4 regions of the Streptomyces sp. NBC_00322 genome follow, and region 3 is predicted to be linked to each of the others. Evidence: riboswitches for the same ligand, from Rfam matches in the RefSeq annotation. Region 3 holds a riboswitch; each other region holds the start of a gene.
The links. A riboswitch is a leader RNA that binds a small molecule or an ion and turns the genes downstream of it on or off. The one in region 3 is predicted to bind cobalamin.
Positions count from the first base shown of each region.

Region 1: another riboswitch for cobalamin. It lies ahead of OG905_RS31385 (cobalamin biosynthesis protein); the one in region 3 lies ahead of cobN (cobaltochelatase subunit CobN).
Region 2: another riboswitch for cobalamin. It lies ahead of OG905_RS14390 (ribonucleoside-diphosphate reductase subunit alpha); the one in region 3 lies ahead of cobN (cobaltochelatase subunit CobN).
Region 4: another riboswitch for cobalamin. It lies ahead of metE (5-methyltetrahydropteroyltriglutamate--homocysteine S-methyltransferase); the one in region 3 lies ahead of cobN (cobaltochelatase subunit CobN).

Region 1 is NZ_CP108019.1:6,882,606-6,886,794, reverse strand. It holds gene OG905_RS31400 (class II aldolase/adducin family protein) at 1-512, opposite strand, end outside; gene OG905_RS31395 (inorganic phosphate transporter) at 738-1,982, shown strand; gene OG905_RS31390 (hypothetical protein) at 1,995-2,216, shown strand; cobalamin riboswitch at 2,326-2,465, shown strand; gene OG905_RS31385 (cobalamin biosynthesis protein) at 2,573-3,538, shown strand; gene OG905_RS31380 (cobyric acid synthase) at 3,535-4,189, shown strand, end outside.
Region 2 is NZ_CP108019.1:3,228,604-3,232,792, reverse strand. It holds gene OG905_RS14390 (ribonucleoside-diphosphate reductase subunit alpha) at 1-1,831, opposite strand, end outside; cobalamin riboswitch at 1,958-2,083, opposite strand; gene mctP (monocarboxylate uptake permease MctP) at 2,356-3,981, opposite strand; gene OG905_RS14380 (DUF3311 domain-containing protein) at 3,978-4,189, opposite strand, start outside.
Region 3 is NZ_CP108019.1:3,107,365-3,111,553, forward strand. It holds gene cobN (cobaltochelatase subunit CobN) at 1-2,343, opposite strand, end outside; cobalamin riboswitch at 2,375-2,516, opposite strand; gene cobG (precorrin-3B synthase) at 2,621-3,913, shown strand; gene OG905_RS13855 (precorrin-8X methylmutase) at 3,933-4,189, shown strand, end outside.
Region 4 is NZ_CP108019.1:7,837,211-7,841,399, forward strand. It holds gene OG905_RS35780 (LmeA family phospholipid-binding protein) at 1-685, shown strand, start outside; gene OG905_RS35785 (ArsR/SmtB family transcription factor) at 759-1,511, opposite strand; cobalamin riboswitch at 1,557-1,789, shown strand; gene metE (5-methyltetrahydropteroyltriglutamate--homocysteine S-methyltransferase) at 1,914-4,189, shown strand, end outside.

The DNA of each region.
Region 1 (4,189 bases), 3.8 Mb from region 3:
TCGAGGGAGTCCGCGTAGGCGACGGTTCCGTGGTTCTGCAGGAGGCAGGCGGTGCGGTCGCGCAGGGCGCGGAGCATGTTCTGGGCCAGTTCCTCGGTTCCGTACAGGGCGTACGCCGCGACCCTGACGGGCCCTCCCATGGCCCCGGACATGTAGTGGATGGGCGGGAGTTCGGGGACGAGGGTGGAGACGGCGGTGGCGTGCACGGCATGCGTGTGGACCACGGCGCCGGCGGAGGTGTTGCGGTAGAGCTCCAGGTGAAGGGGCAGCTCGCTGGTGGGGGCGAGGTCACCGCGGACCTGGTTGCCGTCGAGGTCGACGGCAACGGCGTCCTCCGGGGTGAGCCGGTCGTACGGGACTCCACTCGGGGTGACCAGGACGAGAGGGCCGACCCGTACCGAGACATTGCCCGACGTGCCCACCACCAGGCCTTCCGTCGCCGTCCTGCGGGCCGTGGCCACGAGGTCCCGCCACGCCCGCTCGATCGCGTCCTGCCGCTCCTGATCGGTCATGCGGCGATCCTGTCAGGCGTGGGCCGGTGCCACGGGACGGGCGGGTGACAGAGATCACGCGAATCCCCACGAAAGCCGTATGTCAGCGGTACTGCCGCCACCCCCGACAAGCGGAGCGCCAAATCCCCACTTCAGAACACCTTGAAGCCCACCCCAGTTCACCTTACGTTCATCCAGGTTAACTACGTTCACCGCGCCACTGACGTCAAGAGATTGCCTGGGTAAATGGAACACATCACGCTGCTGCTAGCGATCGTGATCGTGACAGCTCTCGTGTTCGATTTCACAAACGGTTTCCACGACACCGCCAACGCGATGGCGACGACCATCTCGACCGGCGCCCTGAAGCCCAAGACGGCGGTGGCCATGTCCGCCGCGCTCAATCTCGTCGGCGCGTTCCTGTCCGTCGAGGTCGCCAAAACGATATCCAGCGGCATCGTCACCGAGTCCGGCATCACTCCGGAAGTCATCTTCGCGGCGCTCGTCGGCGCCATCCTCTGGAACCTGATGACCTGGCTGATCGGTCTGCCGTCCAGCTCCTCGCACGCCCTGATGGGCGGACTGATCGGCGCCACCGTCGCCTCGGTCGGCATCGGCGGCGTCAACGGCGGCACCGTCGTCACCAAGGTCCTGATCCCCGCGATCGCCGCCCCCCTGGTGGCCGGCATCGCCGCGTTCCTGGCCTCCCGCCTGACGTTCAAGATCGGCAAGAACGCCGACGAGAAGGCCACGGCGAAGGGCTACCGCGCCGGCCAGATCACCTCGGCGGGCCTCGTCTCACTGGCCCACGGCACCAACGACGCGCAGAAGACGATGGGCATCATCACGCTGGCGCTCATCGCCGGCGGCGTGCTCTCGCCCGGTTCCAACCCCCCGATGTGGGTCATCCTCTCCGCCGGTCTCGCGATCGCGATGGGCACCTACCTCGGCGGCTGGCGCATCATCCGCACCATGGGCAAGGGCCTGACGGACCTTCGGCCGCAGCAGGGCTTCGCCGCCCAGACCAGTGCGGCCAGCGTCATCCTCGCCTCCTCCAACCTCGGCTTCTCGCTGTCGACGACGCACTCCTGCTCCGGCGCCGTGATGGGCGCGGGCCTGGGCCGCAAGGGGGGCGTGGTCCGCTGGTCCACCGCCACCCGGATGTTCGTCGCCTGGGGCCTGACGCTGCCCGCCGCCGCTCTGGTCGCCGCGGGCTCGGAGTTCGTGACCAAGCAGGGCGACTGGGGTGTCGCGGTCGTCGCGGCCTTCCTGATCGGCGCCTGCGCCGCGATCTGGTTCGTCTCCCGCCGCCAGGTGGTCGACCACACCAACGTCAATGACACGGACGCCGAGCCCGCGGGCGTCGTGACCGCCGCCATCGCGGCCGTCACGCCGCCGCCGGTTGGCACGCCCGCGCAGGACTTCAAGACGACCATCCCGGCTCCGGCCCCCGCCTCCGGCTCCGAGCCGACGCGTTCGGCCACGGTGTAAGGACAGATCAGCATGAAAATCGACTGGGCAGCACTCGGCTCCGTCTTCGGCGTGAGCCTCGTCGCCACCGTCGCCCTGGTGGGTCTGTTCACCCTGGGCGTGGTGGGCCTGACCAAGCAGGAGTCCGCGGCCACGAGCGGCGGCTCCGCGGTTCTGGCGCGCACCGGGGCGTACGCGTGCTTCGCGCTCTGCGCGGCGGCTGTGGCGTACGGGATCTATCTGATCGTCACCTGACAGCCGTTTCCGATACATCGGGTCCGGGCCGGGTCACCCCATCGGGTGACCCGGCTCGCGTGTGTGCCCCAACACACTCTTCCCATGCAGGTCAAAGGCCAGTTGACGCCCGTTCTCGCAGCGTGGTGGACTGCCGGAGCCATCTACGGCGGCAGAAGAGGAAGCCGGTGCGAATCCGGCGCGGTCCCGCCACTGTCACGGGGGAGCACTCCTCCGGAAGCCAGGAACTCTCACCGCCGGTCACGTCGAACCAGGGCGCGGACACCCTGAGTGAGGACATATCGCCATGCGCGGCTGCGGTTCGGTTCCTGCTGTGAGTACGAGGTTCCAACGAGGCGGAACGACGGCCTGAACCCATGCGTGCCGACCGCCGATTCGTGTACGGCGCCACCGCCGGCCTGGCCGGTGACCTGCTTCTGGGCGATCCCCGCCGAGGGCATCCGGTCGCCGCGTTCGGGCGGGCCGCGGGTGGTGTCGAGCGTGTGCTGTGGCGTGACCACCGGGGGTGGGGCGCGCTGCACACCGTGGTGTGCGCCGGAGGCGCCGCTGCTGCCGCCGCACTGCTGAGCCGTGGAGTACGGGGCCGCTCGGCCACCTCCGTCGCACTGACCGCCGCCGTCACCTGGGCCGTCGTCGGCGGCACGTCGCTGGGCCGGGAGGCACGCGCCATCGGTGGCGCGCTGGCCGCCGGGGACGTGGAGGTGGCCAGGGAACGGCTGCCGCATCTGTGCGGGCGCGATCCGCAGGCCCTGGACGAGCAGCAGATCGCGCGAGCGGTCGTCGAATCCGTCGCGGAGAACACCTCCGACGCCGTGGTGGGCGCGCTGGTCTGGGGGGCGCTCGCGGGCGTGCCGGGGCTGGTCGGCTTCCGGGCGGTCAACACCCTGGACGCGATGGTCGGCCACAAGTCGCTCCGCTACCGGCGGTTCGGCTGGGCCTCGGCCCGGCTCGACGACGTCGTGGGCTGGCCGGGCGCCCGGCTCACCGCGGCGCTGGCGGTGCTCGCGGGCGGGGACGCGCACGGAGCCGCCCGGGCCTGGCGAGACGACGCGAAGAAGCATCCGAGCCCCAACGCGGGCCCGGTCGAGGCGGCTTTCGCCGGTGCACTCGGTGTACGGCTCGGCGGAACGCTCTCCTACGCCGGACGCGTCGAGCACCGTCCCGTACTCAACGGTGATGGCCGCGCTGTCCAGTTCGGCGACATCGAACGTGCCGTGCGGCTCTCGCGCCGCGTCGGCTGGCTGACACTCGCGACCTGCGCGGCGGGGCGCCTCGCGGGGCATGCGCTGCGTGCGCGGCGCGCGGGAAAGGGGCGGGGATGAGCGGGCACAGGGGCGGCGGACTGATGGTCGCGGGGACCACGTCCGACGCGGGCAAGAGCGTCGTGACGGCAGGGATCTGCCGCTGGCTGGTGCGGCAGGGGGTGAAGGTCGCGCCCTTCAAGGGGCAGAACATGTCGCTCAACTCGTTCGTGACGCGCGAGGGCGCGGAGATCGGACGGGCGCAGGCCATGCAGGCGCAGGCGGCCCGCGTGGAGCCGAGCGCGCTGATGAACCCGGTGCTGCTCAAGCCCGGCAGCGACCGCTCCAGTCAGGTCGTGCTGATGGGCAGGCCGGTGGGTGAACTCAGCGCCCGCGGCTACCACGGCGGGCGGCAGGAGTCCCTGTTCGGGACCGTCGTGGAGTGCCTGGAGGAGCTGCGGGGCACGTATGAAGCCGTGATCTGCGAGGGGGCGGGCAGTCCGGCCGAGATCAATCTGCGGCGTACGGACATCGTGAACATGGGCATCGCACGGGCCGCGCGCCTGCCGGTGCTCGTGGTCGGAGACATCGACCGCGGCGGCGTCTTCGCCTCCTTCTTCGGTACGACCGCACTGCTCGCCCCCGAGGACCAGTCGCTGATCGCGGGCTATCTCGTCAATAAGTTCCGGGGCGATGTGACGCTCCTCGAACCCGGCCTGGAGATGCTGCACG
Region 2 (4,189 bases), 120 kb from region 3:
TGGCGGTCGGCGCGATGGCGAGGAGGAGCGAGTTGCGCATGCCGCTCTTCGCCACCCGCGCGCGCAGGGCGTCCCAGCGCTCAGGCCAGATGACTTCGACGTCGTAGTGGTCGGGGTGCAGCACGCCACGGGCCGCGCGGGTCTCGGACCAGGCGGGCAGCGGGCCGTTGCGCTCGGCGAGCGAGCAGGACGCCTCGTACGCGGCGAGCATGATCCGCTCGGCGATCTTCGTGGAGAGCGCCTTCGCCTCGGGGGAGTCGAAGGGCAGGCGCAGCTTGAAGAAGACGTCCTGGAGGCCCATCGCGCCCAGGCCGACCGGACGCCACCTGGCGTTGGAACGGCCCGCCTGCTCGGTCGGGTAGAAGTTGATGTCGACGACCCGGTCGAGGAAGGTCACGGCGGTACGGACGGTCTCGTCCAGGCGCTCCCAGTCGATGCCGTCGCCCGCGACGAACGAACCCAGGTTGACCGAGCCGAGGTTGCAGACGGCCGTCTCGCCGTCGTCCGTGACTTCGAGGATCTCGGTGCACAGGTTGGAGCTGTGCACGACCCGGCCGGGCTCGGCGGTCTGGTTGGCGGTGCGGTTGGAGGCGTCCTTGAAGGTCATCCAGCCGTTGCCGGTCTGGGCGAGCGTACGCATCATCCGGCCGTACAGCTCGCGAGCCGGGATGGCCTTGCGGGCCAGGCCCTCGGCCTCCGCCTCGCGGTACGCGGCGTCGAACTCCTCGCCCCACAGGTCGACCAGCTCGGGCACATCGGCGGGCGAGAACAGCGACCAGTCGGCGTCGGCCTCGACGCGGCGCATGAACTCGTCAGGGATCCAGTGCGCGAGGTTGAGGTTGTGCGTACGCCGAGCGTCCTCACCGGTGTTGTCGCGCAGCTCCAGGAACTCTTCGATGTCCGCGTGCCAGGTCTCCAGATAGATCGCGGCCGCGCCCTTGCGCCGGCCGCCCTGGTTCACGGCGGCGACCGAGGCGTCGAGGGTCTTCAGGAACGGCACGATGCCGTTGGAGTGCCCGTTGGTGCCACGGATCAGCGAACCGCGGGCGCGGATACGGGAGTACGAGAGACCGATGCCGCCCGCGTGCTTGGACAGGCGAGCGACCTGGTGGTAGCGGTCGTAGATCGAGTCCAGCTCGTCCAGCGGGGAGTCCAGCAGATAGCAGGACGACATCTGCGGGTGGCGGGTCCCGGAGTTGAAGAGCGTGGGCGAGGAGGGGAGGTAGTCGAGCCTGCTCATCAGCCGGTAGAGCGCGGCGACCTCGTCCAGGGCGCGGGTGCTGTTGTCCTCCGCGAGGCCCGAGGCGACGCGCAGCATGAAGTACTGCGGGGTCTCGATCACCTGACGGGTGATCGGATGCCGCAGCAGATAGCGGCTGTAGAGGGTGCGCAGACCGAAGTAGCCGAAGCGGTCGTCCGCGTCCCGGTCGATCAGCGCGTCCAGCCGGGCGGCGTGCAGCGCCACGAACTCGGCAGTGCGGTCGGCGATCAGGCCCTCTCGGTGGCCGACCGCGACCGAGGCGGAGAAGGAGACCGCGCCCTGTCCGGCTGCCTCGTCGGCGATATGACGGGTCAGCAGGCGGGCAGCGAGCCGGGAGTAGGCAGGGTCCTCGGAGATCAGCCCCGCGGCCGCGTCGGTGGCCAGGCCCCGGAGCTCGGCCGCGTCCGAACCGGCGTGCCGGCCGCGCAGCGCGGCGGCGGCGACACGGCCGGGGTCGGTGTCGGGCAGATCGGCGGTGAGACCGGTCAGGGTCCGCAGAAGCGCGGTCCCGGGGCCGTCGGCCACCTGCTCGGAGATGCCTGAAGCCGGATCGGCTGGCGCGATGGTCACGTGGTGCTCTCCCTCGCTCGGCTCTGGGCCGGCGGGGGAGGCGTCACGGGCGCGCGTCACGGGGACGGCTCACCGCGTCCACCGGCCCAACCGCGAGGCCCGGACGTGTCGGCACCCGGTTCGGTCGAGCCGGATGCGCCGTCGGCAGGTCTTCGGACTAGTGGGGTGCGACAAAGCGCACCGCATCACACCGTTGCGGGACAGTTCCGGATTCGCACCGGATTCCCCTGCGGCGACAGCGAGCATGAGCATACATGTGGGGGCGGGGAGTTGCCGCACCCACCACATGTTGTGTCGGGGCGGCTACGGGGTGCGGGTGCGCCTGCGGCGGGCTCTGCCCCCGTCCCGTCCCTTCCCGAATCGGGGCTCCGCCCCGAACCCCGCATACGACCTTCGGCCGCATGTCCTCAAACGCCGGTCGGGCTGAACTTCAGCGCGGGGTGGGGGAACAAGCCCCGAACAAGCCAAAGGGCCGCCATGCCCCCCGCCAGGGGACGCGGCGGCCCTCGCGCCAAGTCCGACCGTCAGTGACCCGCGTCCGCCGTCGCCGACGGCAGTTCCGCCTTCACGCCCGGATCTCCCGCGTCCGCCGTGTAGTCCGACGGCGACGTCTCGTCGACGCCCTCCGGCGCCTTCACCGCCCGCAGTGCGAACGTCAGCACCACCGTCACCACCACGTTCAGCACGAACGCCGTCAGACCGATGTACCCGATCTCGCCGAAGCCGGGAATCTCCGCGGACGAGCCGCCGAAGTGCTTCTGCGTCGGGCTGGCCACTCCGTACGCCGCCGCCGTGCCGTAGATCATGCCCACCGCCCAGCCCGCCAGCAGCGCCCAGCGGTGGAACCAGCGGGTGAACAGGCCGCCCACCAGCGAGGGGAAGGTCTGGAGGATCCAGATGCCGCCCAGAAGCTGGAAGTTGATGGCCACCGTCTTGTCCATCGTCAGGACGAAGACCAGCGCGCCGACCTTCACCAGGAGGGACACCAGCTTGGAGACCTTGGTTTCCTGCGCGGGCGTCGCGTCCGGCTTGATGAAGTCCTTGTAGATGTTCCGCGTGAACAGATTCGCCGCGGCGATCGACATGATCGCCGCCGGCACCAGCGCCCCGATGCCGATCGCCGCGAAGGCGACACCGGCGAACCAGTCGGGGAACATGTTCTCGAACAGCTGCGGGATGGCCAGCTGACCGTTCTTCACCTTCACGCCCGCCGCGATCGCCATGAAGCCGAGCAGCGCCAGCAGGCCCAGCATCAGTGAATACAGCGGCAGAATCGTGGTGTTGCGCCGGATCACGTCACGGCTGCGCGAGGAGAGCGTCGCCGTGATCGAGTGCGGATACATGAACAGCGCCAGGGCGGATCCGAGTGCCAGCGTGGCGTATCCCCACTGGCCCGCCTCCGCCGGTGCCAGCGCGCCCCGTGGCTTGTCGGTCGCCGGGTTGATCTGCGCCAACGCGTCGCCCGCCTTGGCGAAGATGTCGTCGAAGCCGCCGAGCTTGATCGGGATGTAGATGATCGCCACCGCGATGACGATGTAGATCAGCGTGTCCTTGACGAAGGCGATCAGCGCGGGGGCCCGCAGCCCGGAGGAGTACGTGTACGCCGCGAGCACACCGAAGGCGATCAGCAGCGGCAGGTCCTTGACGAACCAGTTCGTCGTCTCGCCGCCGCCGACACCCATCACGTCGAGTACGGCCTGGATGCCGACCAGTTGGAGTGCGATGTACGGCATCGTCGCCAGGATGCCGGTGACGGCGACCGCGAGCGACAGGCCCTTCGAGCCCCAGCGTCCGCGGACGAAGTCCGATGTGGTGACGTATCCGTGCTTGTGCGAGACCGACCACAGCCGCGGCAGGAAGGTGAAGATCAGCGGGTAGACGAGGATCGTGTACGGGACGGCGAAGAAGCCCGCCGCGCCCGCCGCGTAGATCGCCGCGGGGACGGCGACGAAGGTGTACGCCGTGTAGAGGTCGCCGCCGAGCAGGAACCAGGTCACCCAGGTGCCGAACGACCGGCCGCCCAGGCCCCATTCGTCGAGGCTGTCGCTCTCGGCCTTGCGCCAGCGCGCGGCCAGGAAGCCCATGACCGTGACGGCCAGGAAGAAGAAGATGAAGACGCCGAGTGCGACGCCGTTCACGCCGTCGTTCACTTCGACGCACCCCCCTTGCGGGCGCGCTGGTCGCGCTGCCACAGCTTGTAGGCGACCACGGTGAGCGCGGTGGAGATGAGCACCCAGAGCATCTGGTACCAGTAGAAGAACGGGATGCCGATGAACGTCGGCTCGGTCTTCGCGTACGAGCCGACCCAGAGCATCGCGACGAACGGCGCGAAGAGGCAGAGGGCGACGATCGCGCGCA
Region 3 (4,189 bases):
GCCGCCGTTCAGCGCGTGGACGGCATGGTCGAGTTCGGCGGTCGTGGCGGCGAGGCGGGGGACGACCTCGCGGGAGGCGAAGTCCAGGATGGCCGCGACCTCGGGGCCGTGCCCGGCGGGGACCGCATCGGGGTTCCACCCGGCGTCCTCCATCGCCTGCACCAGCTCGCGCGCCTTCTCCTCGGCCGCGTCCGCGGTCGTTCGGGTGGCCGCCGACTCGTCCAGGCCCAGCGCCTCCCGCAGGCCCGGCAGCGACGACGTCCCGCCCCAGATCTGGCGCGCCCGGAGGATCGCGAGAACCAGGTTGACGCGGTCGGCGCCTGCGGGCGGGGAGCCGAGGACATGGAGGCCGTCGCGGATCTGGGCGTCCTTGACCTCGCACAGCCAGCCGTCGACATGGAGCAGGAAGTCGTCGAAGCCGTCGTCGTCCGGGCGGTCTTCGAGGCCCAGGTCGTGGTCGAGCCTGGCCGCCTGGATGAGGGTCCAGATCTGCGCGCGGATCGCGGGGAGTTTGGCCGGGTCCATGGAGGAGATCGCGGCGTATTCGTCGAGGAGCTGTTCCAGGCGCGCGATGTCGCCGTAGGAGTCGGCGCGTGCCATCGGCGGGACCAGGTGGTCGACGAGCGTGGCGTGGACGCGGCGCTTGGCCTGCGTGCCCTCGCCCGGGTCGTTGACCAGGAAGGGGTAGATCAGCGGGAGGTCGCCGAGCGCGGCGTCGGGGCCGCAGGCCGCGGACAGACCGGCGTTCTTGCCGGGCAGCCACTCCAGGTTGCCGTGCTTGCCGAGGTGGATCATCGCGTCGGCGCCGAAGCCACCGTCGTCCGCGGACGCGGCGATCCAGCGGTACGCGGCCAGGTAGTGGTGCGAGGGCGGCAGATCGGGGTCGTGGTAGATCGCGATCGGGTTCTCGCCGAAGCCCCGCGGCGGCTGGATGAGGATGAGGAGGTTCTCGTGGCGCAGGGCCGCGAGGACTATGTCGCCCTGCGGATTGCGGCTGCGGTCGAGGAACATCTCGCCGGGCGGCGGGCCCCAGTGCTCCTCGACGGCCGAGCGCAGTTGCTGCGGCAGCGTCGCGTACCAGCGCTTGTAGTCCGCCGCCGGGATACGGACCGGATTGCGCGCCAACTGCTCCTCGGTCAGCCAGTCCTGGTCGTGGCCGCCCGCCTCGATCAGGGCGTAGATCAACTCGTCGCCGTCGCCGGAGGCGAGGCCGGGTACGGGCTCCGTACCGAAGTCGTAGCCCTCCGCCCGCAGTCGGCGCAGGAGGGCCACCGCGGACGCGGGGGTGTCCAGGCCCACCGCGTTGCCGATCCGCGAGTGCTTCGTCGGGTACGCGGAGAGCACGAGCGCGAGGCGCTTGTCGGCGGCGGGGATGTGCCTCAGGCGCGCATGGCGTACGGCGATTCCCGCGACCCGTGCCGCCCGCTCGGGGTCCGCCTCGTACGCCGGAAGGCCGTCCGCGTCGATCTCCTTGAAGGAGAACGGCACGGTGATCAGGCGGCCGTCGAACTCCGGGACCGCGATCTGGCTGGCCGCGTCCAGCGGCGAGACGCCCTCGTCGCTCTCCTCCCACGTGCTGCGCGAACCGGTCAGGCACAGCGCCTGGAGGATCGGCACGTCCAGGCCGCTCAGGGCGCCCGCGTCCCACGACTCGTCGTCGCCGCCCGCCGATGCCTCGGCGGGCCGGGTGCCGCCCGCCGCGAGAACGGTGGTGACGATGGCGTCGGCGGCGCCGAGCGCGTCGATCAGTTCGGGTTCCGGGGCGCGCAGGGAGGCGACGTACAGCGGGAGGGGACGGCCGCCCGCGTCCTCGATCGCCGTGCACAGGGCGTCGACGAAGGCGGTGTTGCCGCTCATGTGGTGGGCGCGGTAGTAGAGCACGGCCACGGTCGGGCCGTCGGTCTCCCGCACGGTGCGCTCCAGCGGGCCCCATGTCGGTGCGGGGGCCGGTGATTCGAAGCCGTGGCCGGTGAGGAGCACCGTGTCGGAGAGGAAGCGGGCCAGCTGCTCCAGGTTGGCGGGGCCGCCGTGGGCCAGGTAGGCGTGGGCCTCGGCCGCGATGCCGACGGGGACCGTGGACGCCTCCATCAGCTGGGCGTCGGGGGCCTGTTCACCGGTGAGGACGACGACCGGAAGCCCGGCCTCGTGCAGCAGGTCGAGCCCGTCCTGCCATGCGCGTACGCCGCCGAGGAGCCGTACGACGACCAGGTCCACGCCGTCCAGCAGGGCGGGCAGCTCGCTGAGGTCGAGCCGCGCGGGGTTGGCGAACCGGTACGCGACCGGGCCTCCGGCCGCGCGGGCACTGAGCAGGTCGGTGTCGGAGGTCGACAGCAGCAGAAGCATGCGAGCGCAGGCCTTCCTCGGGGTGTCCGCGCCCCGGGCGGTGTGGACGGCAGGAGTTCCTGGCTCACCCGGTGTGGACCGGGCTCACAGTGGCGGGACCGCGCCGGATTCGCACCGGGCTTCCTCCATGTCGCCGTCGCAGGCGATGACGGGCCGGCCGGCCCGTCGCCTGAGCATAGTAGGGCTCGGGAGGCGGCAGACGGGCGTGCGGCGGGTGTGATGATCGGCGCAGGTGGGCGGGAGTGAGGTGGAAGGGGCGGTGGGTATGCTCGCCGCCATGCCGACCGCCCCAGGCCCCCGCGACGCCGGGGCGATACCCCCGAGCCGTGACCGTGGCGACGCCTGCCCCGGCACGCTGCGCCTCCACGCGGCGGACGACGGCGCGCTGGCCCGGGTACGGATTCCGGCGGGCGCACTGACCACCGGCCAGGCGCTGGCGCTGTGGGATGCGGCACAGCGGCTCGGCGACGGTTCGCTGCACCTCACCTCGCGCGGCAATGTGCAGCTGCGCGGCCTCGCCGAAGACTGCGGTGGGGAGCTGGCCGATGTGCTCGGCTCGGCGGGTCTGCTGCCCTCGCCCCGGCACGAGCGGGTGCGCAATGTCGTCGCGTCCCCGCTCTCCGGGCTCGACGGGCGAGGCGAAGCCGATGTGCAGCCCTGGGTAAGGGAGTTGGACCGGCTCCTGTGCGCGAGCGAGGCGGCGACCGGGCTGTCGGGGCGTTTTCTGTTCGCGCTCGACGACGGCCGCGGGGATGTGGCGGCGCTGGGTGCGGACGTGACCGTGCAGGCGGCGGCAGGCGGAACGGATGCGGTGCTCCGGCTGGGTTCGGACGACGCGGGTGTGTCGGTACGCGGTGAAGACGCGCCGCGTGCCGCCCTGCTGGCCGCCGAAGCTTTCCTGGATGCCGCGCGCGGCAGCGCCACCCGCTGCTGGCGGGTGAGTGAACTGCCCGGCGATGCCGCCGAGTTGATGACCGAGGTGGCCTCGCGTCTGGCGGCGGACGGGATCAACGGCACGCTCGTGACGGTGCCTCCCACGACGGTCGGCGACCCGCCCCGGCCGGGCGCCGTCGCGGGTCCCGACGGGCGCACCACCGCACTGTCCGTCGTCGCGCCGCTCGGCGTGCTCACCGCTGCCCAGTGGCACGAACTGGCCGCCGTGGCCGAGCACGACGGCAACGGCGAACTACGGCTCACCCCTTGGCGCGGTGTGATTCTCGCCGGGGTCAAGGACGCCGCCGCCCTCGAAACGGCCGGGCTCATCACCTCCCCCGCCTCCCCATGGCTCGGCGTCGGCGCATGCGTCGGCCGGCCCGGCTGCGCCAAGTCCCTGGCCGACGTGCGGACGGACGCGGCGAAGGCGCTCGGCCCGGGGCCTTCGAGCCTGCCCGTGTACTGGTCCGGCTGCGAACGCCGTTGCGGCCATCCGCACGGCGACTGGGTGGACGTCGTCGCGACCGCCGACGGCTACGACGTCCGCGTACACGGGGACAAGCCGTGCACCGGCATGCCCCCTTCCGAACTCGCCGCCATCGTGGCGGCTGCGCGCACGAGCGCCGTGACGCGTTGACGAAATGAGCGAGAGCACAGTGTTCGACTACGAGAAGGACGGCGCGGCGATCTACCGCCAGTCCTTTGCCACCATCCGCGCGGAAGCGGATCTCGCGGGGCTGCCCGCCGATGTCAGCCAGGTCGCGGTCCGGATGATCCACGCCTGCGGCATGGTCGACCTGGTACGCGATCTCTCGTTCACTGCGGACGTGGTGGCCCGCGCCCGCGAGGCCCTGCGCGGCGGGGCGCCGATTCTGTGCGATGTCGCCATGGTCGCCAGCGGGGTGACCCGTAA
Region 4 (4,189 bases), 4.7 Mb from region 3:
GGTGCTGCTCTCCTTCGACGACCTGAACCGTGAACTGGGCGCCTCACAGCTGAAGTTCACCGGCAGCGGCGCGGACGCGGTCCGGGTGAACGGCGAACTCGCCGTCGCCGGACAGGATCTGCGCGTACAGGCACAGGCGCACATTCAGCGCGACAACGAACGCTCCCTCACCACCACCCTGGACGGCATGCAGCTCGACATTCCCCGGGTGGCCACCTACCGGCCCGGCACGGACCCGAAACACTCCGGCCTGCGACTGCACCGCGAGGCCGCCGAGCGGATCAGCAGCGAAGGCGCCCGGCTGAAGGCGCTGCTTGCGGTGCCCGCGATCGTGGACCGGCTCGGAGTGCCCAGGGAGTATGTGCGCCGGGCGCTGCGGAGCGAGGAGGAGCTCCACCGGCTCACCAGCGCACCGAAGTTCATCGAGCGGCTGATGAAGGTCAATCTCGTCGATGTCGTACTGGAGCATCCGCAACTGCTGCGGAAGGTGGGCATCGATCCCGGTGTGGTCGAGGCGCTGCTCGCCCTCAAGCCCCCGGAGCTGTCCGAGCGGCTGTCGCTCTCCTTCGAACTTCCCCGCTCGCTGAAGGAGTTGCGGCTCCAGCACATCACCGTGGAGCGCGACGGCATCAAGGCGCGCGTGGTGGGAGCCGGCCTGCGTATCGGGCAGTCCGGCGGCTCCTGAGGTGACCCGACGCTTTTCCGGTACGGGTCCCACCTCGCACAGCCGTACCGGAAAAGCGGGTCGCCGGGCCTGATCAGGTGTACATCAGTGAGCCCGGCGTGGTCAGCAGCTCGCCCGTTTCCAGCCAGGTCTTGAGGCCGGAGAGGATCATCGGCCAACCGCCGTACAGCTGCTCGTTCGCGCCCTCGCGCAGCTGGTCGTGCGTGACGGTGAGCCGGCAGGAGTCGCCGACGGGCTCGATGTCCCAGGTGACCCTCGACGTGCCTTCGGCTTTCACCTCGTCGCTCCAGAGCGCGACCATGCTCTGGACGAGCTTGCGCGGTGGATCGATTTCGAGGATCTCGCCCTCGCCGAGCAGGCCGTCGGCCTTGGGGGAGCCCATCTCGAAGCGCCCGCCGGGCTTCCAGTCCGAGGTGACCCGCATGCCGAAGTTGTACTTGCTCCGGATCTCGGGGTCGGTGATCGCCTCCCAGAGGCGCTCAGGGGTGGTGCGGATGTAAATCTCGAAGACCTTTTCCACGGGGCTCTCCAGTCGGCTCTTGAGGCCGCTGAGTGCGGCCGCCCAGGGTTCCGCGTACTTGCTCACCCACCGGTCGTGGACGAGCCGGATAGGGACGGGGTTCAGGAAGTGGAGCTTTTCCCGGCCGCGGCGTCTGGTCACGATCAGGCCGGCTTCCTCGAGCTGCTTGAGGTGCTTCATCACGCCGAAGCGGCTGATGCCGAAGCGTGCCTCGAGCGCGCTGAGCGTCTGCCCGTCCTGACGGAAGAGCTCGTCGAGGAGGCTGCGCCGCGTCGGGTCGGCCAGTGCCTTGAACACTTCGTCCATGCCATCCAAAATAGGTGACCGTTTGGTCACATGTCAATGGCGCGCCTAGGGTGATCGTGCAGCTGGTTCGCCCTGCCCTCCAGGCAGACGCGTCGCAAGAGGGAATCCGGTGGGAATCCGGAACTGCCCCGCAGCGGTGAGTGGGAACGACCGCCGTCATACGCACTGGATCCGGCAGCGGATCCGGGAAGCGACGGCCAGTAGGTGCCTGCGTACGCGAACCCGTACGCGAGGGCGTGCCCATGAGTCCGAAGACCTGCCACTGCCCGTGCGCGAACGCGCGCGGAGATCTCGGTGACCTCGTGGGCGGGTCGGCGGCATGGGCAGACGGCTGTTTCTGCCCTCCTTCGCGTCCCACGAGCTGTCCGAGGTCATGGACGAGTACTCGCGAAGGAGAGTTCCGTGACCAGCACATCCACGGCCGCAGGATCCAGGGCCACCGTCCACGGCTACCCCCGCCAGGGCCCGAACCGGGAACTGAAGAAGGCCGTCGAGGGCTACTGGAAAGGCCGCGTCGACGCCGGCGCCCTGAAGGAGACGGCCGCCCGGCTGCGCCGGGCCACCTGGCAGCAGCTCGCAGGCGCCGGTATCCACGAAGTCCCCACCGGAGACTTCTCGTACTACGACCATGTCCTGGACACCAGCGTCATGGTCGGCGCCATTCCCCCGCGTCACCGGGCGGCCGTCGACGCCGACGCGCTCGACGGCTACTTCGCCATGGCGCGCGGAACCCAGGACGTCGCGCCCCTGGAAATGACCAAGTGGTTCGACACCAACTACCACTACCTTGTCCCCGAACTCGGCCCCCAGACCTCCTTCGCAGCCAACTGTGCCAAGCAGGTCGCCGAGCTGAAGGAAGCGCTCGCGCTCGGTCTCACCGCCCGCCCGGTGCTCGTCGGGCCGATCACCTATCTGCTGCTCGCCAAGCCCGCGCCCGGAGTTGCTTCCGATTTCCAGCCGCTCACCCTGCTGGACCGGCTCCTGCCGGTGTACGCCGAGGTGCTCCGCGAGCTGCGGGCCGCGGGCGCCCAGTGGGTCCAGCTCGACGAACCGGCCCTGGTCCAGGACCAGCCGCCCGCCGTGCTCGGCGCCGCGGGCCGTGCCTACCGCGAGCTCGGAGGGCTCAGTGACCGGCCGAAGCTGCTGATCGCCTCCTACTTCGACCGGCTCGGCGACGCACTTCCCGTCCTGGCCAAGGCACCCGTCGACGGACTGGCCCTCGACTTCACCGGCGCGGCCCACGCCAACCTCCGCGACCTCGCGGCCGTCGGCGGACTGCCCGGCAAGCGGCTCGTCGCCGGTGTCGTCGACGGTCGCAACGTATGGATCAACGACCTCGGGAAGTCGGCCGCCACCCTCGCCACCCTGCTCGGGCTGGCCGGCCGAGTGGATGTCGCGCCGTCCTGCTCCCTGTTGCATGTGCCGCTCGACGCCGCCGCGGAACGCGATGTCGACACACAGGTCGCCCGCTGGCTGGCCTTCGCCCGCCAGAAAACGGCCGAGGTCGTCACGCTGGCCCGCGGGCTGACAGAGGGCACCGACGCCATCGCCGCCAGGCTCGCCGCCAACCGGGCCGACCTGCTCTCCCGCGCCACGTCCGCGCTCACCCGCGACCCCGCCGTTCGCGCCCGCAGCGCGGCCGTCACCGCGGCGGACACCCGGCGCAGCCTCCCGTACGCGCAGCGCGCGGCAGCCCAGCGCGTACGTCTGCGCCTTCCCCTGCTGCCCACGACCACTATCGGCTCGTTCCCGCAGACCGTCGAACTGCGCACCGCACGGGCCGACCTGCGGGCCGGGCGCATCGACACCCAGGGGTACGAGGAGCGCATCGAGGCCGAGATCCGCGAGGTCGTCTCCTTCCAGGAGAAGACCGGCATCGACGTACTCGTACACGGCGAGCCCGAACGCAACGACATGGTCCAGTACTTCGCCGAACAGCTCAGCGGCTATCTCGCGACGCAGCGCGGCTGGGTCCAGTCGTACGGCACCCGCTATGTCCGGCCGCCGATCCTGGCAGGCGACGTCTCCCGCCCCGATGCGATGACGGTCCGCTGGACCCGCTACGCCCAGTCGCTCACCGACCGTCCCGTCAAGGGCATGCTCACCGGACCTGTCACCATGCTCGCCTGGTCCTTCGTACGAGACGACCAGCCGCTCGCCCAGACCGCGCGTCAGGTCGCCCTCGCCCTGCGTGACGAGGTGAACGACCTTGAGGCGGCGGGCAGTTCGGTGATCCAGGTGGACGAGCCCGCGCTGCGCGAGACGCTGCCGCTGCGCGGCGACGGCCACGAGGCCTATCTGGCCTGGGCGACGGAGGCCTTCCGGCTGACCACCGGCGGCGTACGTCCGGACACCCAGATCCATACGCACATGTGCTACGCCGAGTTCGGCGACATCCTCCGGGCGATTGACGATCTCGACGCCGATGTCATCAGCCTGGAGGCCGCCCGCTCCCACATGCAGGTGGCCGGCGAACTCGCCACGGCAGGCTATCCGCGCGAGGTGGGACCGGGTGTCTACGACATCCACTCACCACGGGTGCCGAGTGCTGAGGAGGCAACCGCGCTGCTGCGGAAGGGACTTGAGGCGATTCCTGCCGAGCGGCTGTGGGTCAACCCCGACTGCGGTCTGAAGACGCGCGGCTGGCCCGAGGTGCGTACCTCACTGGAGCACCTGGT